3 regions of the Lysinibacillus sp. K60 genome follow, and region 3 is predicted to be linked to each of the others. Evidence: riboswitches for the same ligand, from Rfam matches in the RefSeq annotation. Region 3 holds a riboswitch; each other region holds the start of a gene.
The links. Region 3 has a riboswitch for cobalamin ahead of HCH28_RS01560 (ABC transporter substrate-binding protein). Riboswitches for the same ligand answer to the same signal wherever they lie in the genome.
Positions count from the first base shown of each region.

Region 1: it holds a riboswitch for cobalamin, as region 3 does, so the genes downstream of both, HCH28_RS05970 (energy-coupling factor ABC transporter permease) here and HCH28_RS01560 (ABC transporter substrate-binding protein) in region 3, are expected to answer to the same signal.
Region 2: it holds a riboswitch for cobalamin, as region 3 does, so the genes downstream of both, HCH28_RS21360 (FecCD family ABC transporter permease) here and HCH28_RS01560 (ABC transporter substrate-binding protein) in region 3, are expected to answer to the same signal.

Region 1 covers NZ_JAASJR010000002.1:445,006-447,261, forward strand. Annotated here, with positions in the region: gene cbiQ (cobalt ECF transporter T component CbiQ) at 1-309, opposite strand, end outside; gene HCH28_RS05965 (energy-coupling factor ABC transporter substrate-binding protein) at 315-587, opposite strand; gene HCH28_RS05970 (energy-coupling factor ABC transporter permease) at 591-1,337, opposite strand; cobalamin riboswitch at 1,487-1,671, opposite strand; cobalamin riboswitch at 1,922-2,103, shown strand; gene HCH28_RS05975 ((2Fe-2S) ferredoxin domain-containing protein) at 2,250-2,256, shown strand, end outside.
Region 2 covers NZ_JAASJR010000013.1:41,129-43,384, reverse strand. Annotated here, with positions in the region: gene HCH28_RS21370 (YdhK family protein) at 1-211, opposite strand, end outside; gene HCH28_RS21365 (biotin transporter BioY) at 326-922, opposite strand; cobalamin riboswitch at 1,077-1,264, shown strand; gene HCH28_RS21360 (FecCD family ABC transporter permease) at 1,411-2,256, shown strand, end outside.
Region 3 covers NZ_JAASJR010000001.1:291,392-293,647, forward strand. Annotated here, with positions in the region: gene HCH28_RS01555 (acyl-CoA dehydrogenase family protein) at 1-1,108, shown strand, start outside; cobalamin riboswitch at 1,166-1,348, shown strand; gene HCH28_RS01560 (ABC transporter substrate-binding protein) at 1,485-2,256, shown strand, end outside.

The DNA.
Region 1 (2,256 bases), on a different contig from region 3:
ATTCCTCCATGTAAACGACCAAATATGGGCAGGGAGTGTATTCGTTGATGATGTAAAAGAAAGTAAAATAGATACAAGACTTGTTAATAAGAAAAAGCCAGGTAACAATAATAGTTTGCCATAGTATGTAAGCGGAATTTTGGCACCTAAAATGATAAAAGCACTCATTACAAAAAATGTAATGAGTGAAAGTCGTTCATCTCTCATGATGAGCGTTATGAGAAGTAATCCAAGTGAAAATATCATTTTTTCTAGCGGATGAACGGCCGCTAGCTTATTCAGATAGGCATACTTATCAATGAGTAACATAATGGTTAACCTTCTTTGTGTTTGCCACGCATATAGCCGATGAAGTAGCCAATAAAGCCAGCTCCTATAGCTGCCTGTAGCACGAATAATAAGCTTTCGATTTCACCACTTGGTGGCTCCCATAGACTTTCAAACCATGGCTCATATTCCGCATTGATTTCACCAATAGCTGCTTCTGCTTCTCCATCAGCACCACCAAATTCAGCACCTTTTTGTATGAACAAGGGAATGATGGCTAATAACACAACAATTGCTAATAACAATAAATTTTTTTTCATCTGTTAATGTGCCTCCTTTGTTGAGAAAACACGTAAAGTTTTTAGTTCGCTAATATTGTATTTTTTCAAGAAATTCATCACTATGACCGTTAAAATTCCTTCACTCACTGCTAAAGGAATTTGAGTTAAGGCAAAAATACCTGCAAACTTTGTAAAGGATGCCATAAAGCCTCCAACCTCTGAAGGAAAGGCTAGTGCTAGTTGTACAGAAGTCACAATGTATGTACCTAAATCACCAAGCATAGCTGCAAAGAATACGGCTAGTGAAAATGACAAGCCTACTTTTTGAGCACCTTTAAAGACAAAGTAAGCAATAAAAGGACCAACAATAGCCATAGAAAAGGCATTAGCCCCTAAAGTTGTAATTCCTCCATGAGCTAATAATAAAGATTGAAATAATAAAACGATTGTTCCAATTACACTCATTGCTAGAGGGCCAAAGAGTACTGTCCCAAGTCCTACACCAGTTGGGTGAGAGCAGCTACCTGTAACAGAAGGGATTTTTAAGGCGGATAGCACAAAGGCAAAGGCTCCTGAAAGCCCCAAAAGCATTTTTGTTTCAGGATTTTCATCAACGGTTTTTCGAATAGAACGCAATCCTAGAATGATAAATGGAATAGAGATGACCCACCAAAAAATAGCCCATTCGATTGGTAAAAAACCTTCCATGATATGCATGGCAAAGGCACGTTTTGGCACGATTAAAAAGGCCAGTAAAAAATAACTAAGTTTCCACCATGAAAATTTCAAAAAGCTTTCCTCCTAACTAATTAGTAGATTTTTAGAAGATTGCGTGCGTAATTAAAAAAAGCACTTCTCCACTGGTGGAAAAGTGCATAGCTAAAAAAGCAAATAACATTCTCATCTGCTAAGCCGCACACCTATCCTCGTAGGCTGAAACGATCACTTATTTTTCGGCAGGTCTCCTGGCTCTAGTTCAATGCTTTATAGGTCTTCCCATCCGTTGGACAGTGACATATTCTATAAAGCTCCCTATTACAGTGGCGGGACCGCGCCGGACTCAAACCGGCTTCCCTTTTAAGCAAAATGACAAGCACTTTGCACCGAAAAACATTCAAATTGTGAGATTTCACGACAAAGTGTAACATGAATTTCCATAAATATGCTATACCTTTTATAAATTTTTATAATTAAAGGTCAATGGCGAATATTCTGATAACGATTTATGGGCAAATTATATAGATTGTATAAATTTCATACCTAGTTCCATTCAAAATTGATAAATTTGTCATAAATTTTTAAAGAAATATTGAAATTTTAAAAAAATAAGATATGATAAAGACAGTTTTCTATTTAAAATTCTAATAAAAATTTCATATAAAACGTCAATAAGTGCTCGAATAGCTCGAGATAATAGGGAAATTGGTGAAAATCCAATACAGCCCCCGCTACTGTAATAGCTGATGAAATCGCAAAGCCACTGGTGCAAACTTGGGAAGGTGCGATAGTAAAATGAAGCTTAAGTCAGGAAACCTGCTTATTTGATTGTGCATGCAAACTTTTCGGAGGGAGAAGTTGAAGCGAAAGCGAGTACCTGTATTTCATGCTATTCGTTTTTATTTGGCTTCTACAAAACCTTTACTCTTCGTTATAGAGTAAAGGTTTTTCTTTTTCCAAAAAGCAAATGAGGGGAGACAGAAGATGACAA
Region 2 (2,256 bases), on a different contig from region 3:
TGCTCCCTACAGGAAATTTCGGGTATTCAGCTTTTTTTAATGTTACTGGTACATCGCCAGAACTTGAATGGTTCATTGTAGAATGATCCATTTTTTCAGAAGTTTCATTAGAAGTGGACGCTGGTTCTGTTTGATCCTCTGTACAAGCCGATAAACTAATTAGAGCGACTACTGATAATAGTCCGACTGACCATCTTTTATTGAATTTCATATGATATCCTCCTCACTATGTGCTCCTAATGTAGCAAATAAATGTGCAGAAACGATGGATATGACCCTATGAAAAACATTTCTTTAGTCTGGCACAATTAGGTGGGGAGATATGCTATTGAATGGGCATGATCTTCAATGTTTTTTGTAATCTATGGGCGAAGATACCAGCAAAAATAGCTAAAATAATATCTTTTGGTAGTGGAGGAATCATCCAAAGCCAAGCGAGCTTATATGAAAAATTCTCTGGCGCACTTGCCCAAAGCTTATAGGCAAAAAACATCCAATTTGTTCCTATCAAATAATTTATAGCCGTTGCTACCAAAGCAGCTACGATAAAACTTTTCTTTGTCCCGCTTCGTTCCACGATCAACCCTGCAACAAATGCCGCTAATATAAATGTAATAATAAACCCAAAGGTAGGGCTTAAAATTTGGCCAATTCCACCACCGAAACGAGCAAAGACAGGAGCTCCCGCCAATCCTACGCACATATAAATTGTACAGGCGAGCGCACCTTTTCTACTACCAAGAATAAGCCCTGCTAAAGTTGCAAAGAAGGTTTGAAGCGTAATGGGTACACCACCAACTACCATAAAGGGTGCAAAGGAAGTGATATTAGCACCCACCATCATTAGCGTTGAAAACAATCCAATGTAGGTAATGTCAATAGTTCTTAACTTATGGTGACTATGTTGTGTAACAGTTGCCATGAATTTCACCTCGTTTTATAAGTTATTACTGCTAGTGTAAAAAACGAATGCTATTGTGTCAACCTTATTATTATTAATAGTTAACTCAAATATTGGGTTAAATAGAAGTAGACTATCTATCTATAAAAATGTATGATAGAACCGTCACAATTTTATAACTTCAAATACTATTGGTGTGACATTTTTGAATGTCACTTAAAAGGGAAGTCGGTGGAAGTCCGACGCTGTCCCGCAACTGTAACGAGGAATCCTATAATATGATTTGCCACTGTTTAAGAATGGGAAGGCAATTATAGGATAGTGAATCGAAGCCAGGAGACCTGCCATTTAGTAATACCTGTAATGCCCACGAGGATGCAAGCAATTACGGACAATAGCTGGATATTTTTCTGACTTTGTTTAATCTAGGGTATTTCTATGCGCATTTTCGCATGGGATACCTTTTTTTATTGCTTCATTCATCAATATTCAGTAGGAGTTTAAAACAGATGAATAAAAAATTTATGTTATTTTCCTTCGTACTTTTCATGGTATTAATTGTTTCAATGACCTTTGCTGTAATGGTTGGCTCAGTTTCAGTTACACCGTTATATGTATGGAAAGTTATTCTTTCTAAAATTCCTTTTATACAAACTTCGATCGAGCAAGATTGGAGTCGCTCTCAGGAAATCATCATCTGGCAAATAAGAGCACCTCGTGTTTTGCTAGCTGCTATAGTAGGAGCGGGGTTAGCCATTGCAGGGGCAGCCATTCAGGCACTTGTACGTAATTCTATTGCAGACCCGTATATTCTAGGGATTTCTTCAGGGGCAGCTGTAGGAGCTACTTCTGTGATTATTTTAGGAGCGTTTTCATTTTTAGGTATTTACGCTCTTTCAGTATCCGCATTCCTTGGTTCATTACTTGCCATTACACTTGTTTTTTTCTTATCACGTGTTGGGGGACGTGTCTCTATTTTCCGCTTGCTATTGGCAGGCATGGCTGTGTCCTTTATCTTAACGGCTATCTCTAACTTTATTTTAATGATGTCAAAGCAAGAAGGGGCCTTAAAGGCTGTTATGTTTTGGATGCTAGGTAGTTTAGCTGGAGCCAAATGGAATAGTATTGTGATTCCAGCCTTCGTATTCTTGGTTGTATTTGGGCTACTATGGCTACACTATCGCAATTTAAATTTATTATTACTAGGAGAAGAGGCGGCAGTGACATTAGGCGTTAATCTTCAGCAATTCCGTATTCAGTTAATACTATTAGTATCTCTATTAACTGGTGTGCTTGTCGCAGTTAGTGGTTCTATAGGATTTGTGGGATTGATTATTCCCCATATTGTGCGTTTA
Region 3 (2,256 bases):
TGCAAATGTGGTGGAGGCGAGAAAGGATGGCACTGCGTATCGTCTATATGGTGAAAAATACTTTGCATCCAATGCGGGCATGTGTGGTGTAGCGATGGTATTGGCACGAATAGAAGGGGCGCCAGCAGGTTCCAAAGGCTTAACGTTGTTTGCAGTTCCTTGGCGTAAAGAAGATGGTACAACAAATCATCTACGTATTCGTCGATTGAAAGATAAATTAGGCGTTCGGGCAGTTCCCTCTGGTGAGGTAGAATTTGATGGTGCACTTGCCTATGTTGTAGGGGAGCAAAATAAAGGGATTTATTATATGCTAGAAGCACTAAATCTCTCAAGAATTTGTAATGCAGTCGCTTCTATTGGTATTATGCGTCGTGGCTTCTTAGAGGCAAAACATTATGTAAGCAATCGACATGCATTTGGCAAGCCCTTAACACAATACCCTATGATTCAGGATACTTTAGGGAAATTTGCAGCTAAGTTGCACGTGGAAGTAGCGACAGTTTTTGATCTTATTCAATTATACGATAAAGTGACAAGTGGACAGGGAACACAGCAAGACCTTATTATGAATCGTTTATATATTGCCATTATGAAAAAGGAAACGGCAGAGCAAGCTGTTCACTATGCTAGTGAGGCAATTGAATTACACGGGGGTAATGGCTATATAGAAGACTTTGTAACGCCCCGCTTATTAAGAGACGCGCAAGTGTTGACGGTGTGGGAGGGGACGGCTAATATTTTGGCCTTAGAACTCATTCGTTTAGTGGATAAGTTTCATGCACATGAACTGTTTGTCTGTGAGATGGAGGAACGATTAGAGAAATTAGCTGACAGCTCACTAGTACAAATCGTTAAAGAACAATTGGCGAATATTTCTATAAAACTGCAAATTTTTAGCGCTTTAGACGAGGCAACGAAAACTTTTGAAGCAAAAGGTATGGCTGAAAAAATGGCTCACCTTTATGAAAGTGTCATTGCGGTTGAGTGGGCACATAAATTTGGTGGAAAATATGAAAAACTAGCGGACGTTTATTTAGAACAGACATGGTCATTAAGAGAAATGGGTGCTCAAATGAAAACAGTCCAATACTTTTCTGAAATTGTATAATGGCCGGGGAGTCGTCTTGAATGGAGGCGACTTCTTTCATTTTCATGTATAATGAAATCAACTGAATATTATAAAGGTTCTTTACTTAAGTAAAGTGAAAAGGGAAATCGGTGTAATTCCGATGCGGTCCCGCCACTGTAAGTGTGAGTTTTTTCAAATGATGCCACTGAAGATTTCGGGAAGGCTTGAAAAATCGCAAGTAGCACTAGCCAGGAGACCTGCCTTTATAACGACATGACAACCTACGAGGATAGGGTGGTGGATTTTGTATCAGTTTTTTGGTGCGATTTTGCCCCCTCATCGTTCAAAGATGAGGGGTTTTATTTTGATGCAAAATAAAGCGAAATGTCGCATGGACCAACGAAGGAGGATTCACATGAAGAAATTTTGGAAAATAGGATTATCAGCATTTTTAGCAGTAGGCTTGCTAGCTGCTTGTGGGCAGGAAGCAAAAGATAACAAGTCATCTAACGAGCAGCAAACACAGCAAGAAACAGCACAGGTGGATGAAGCAACATTCCCAATGACGATAACAGATGCCCTTGGTAAGGACATTACACTTGAAGCACCTCCTGAGAAAATTGTTTCACTTATTCCGAGTAATACTGAAATCCTTTTTGGACTAGGTTTAAATGATGAAATAGTTGGTGTTACTGACAACGACGATTATCCGCCAGAGGCAGCTGAGAAGGATAAGGTTGGCGGTATGGAGTACGATATTGAAAAAATTATTGCCTTAAAACCAGATATCGTTTTTTCACACGAATCTAGCATGTCTCTTTCAGAAGAGGCTATTGCACAGCTTGAATCAGCAGGTTTGAAAGTTTTTGTAGTAAGAAATGCACAAGACTTTAATGAAACATATACAACAATTGAGCAACTTGGACGTGCTACAGGGAAATTACCAGAGGCAGAAAAAATTGTTGCTAATATGAAGGCGAAAGTAGAAGAAGTTTTGTCTAAAGTCAAGGATGTTGAACCCAAAAAAGTGTTAGTTGAAGCATCAGATGAGCCAGATATTTATACATCTGGCAATGGTACGTTTATGAACGCGATGCTTGAAATGATCAATGCAGAGAATGTAGCTGTAGATGGCGATAATTGGTATAAAATTGATGCAGAACAAATTATCGCAAAAAATCCAGATG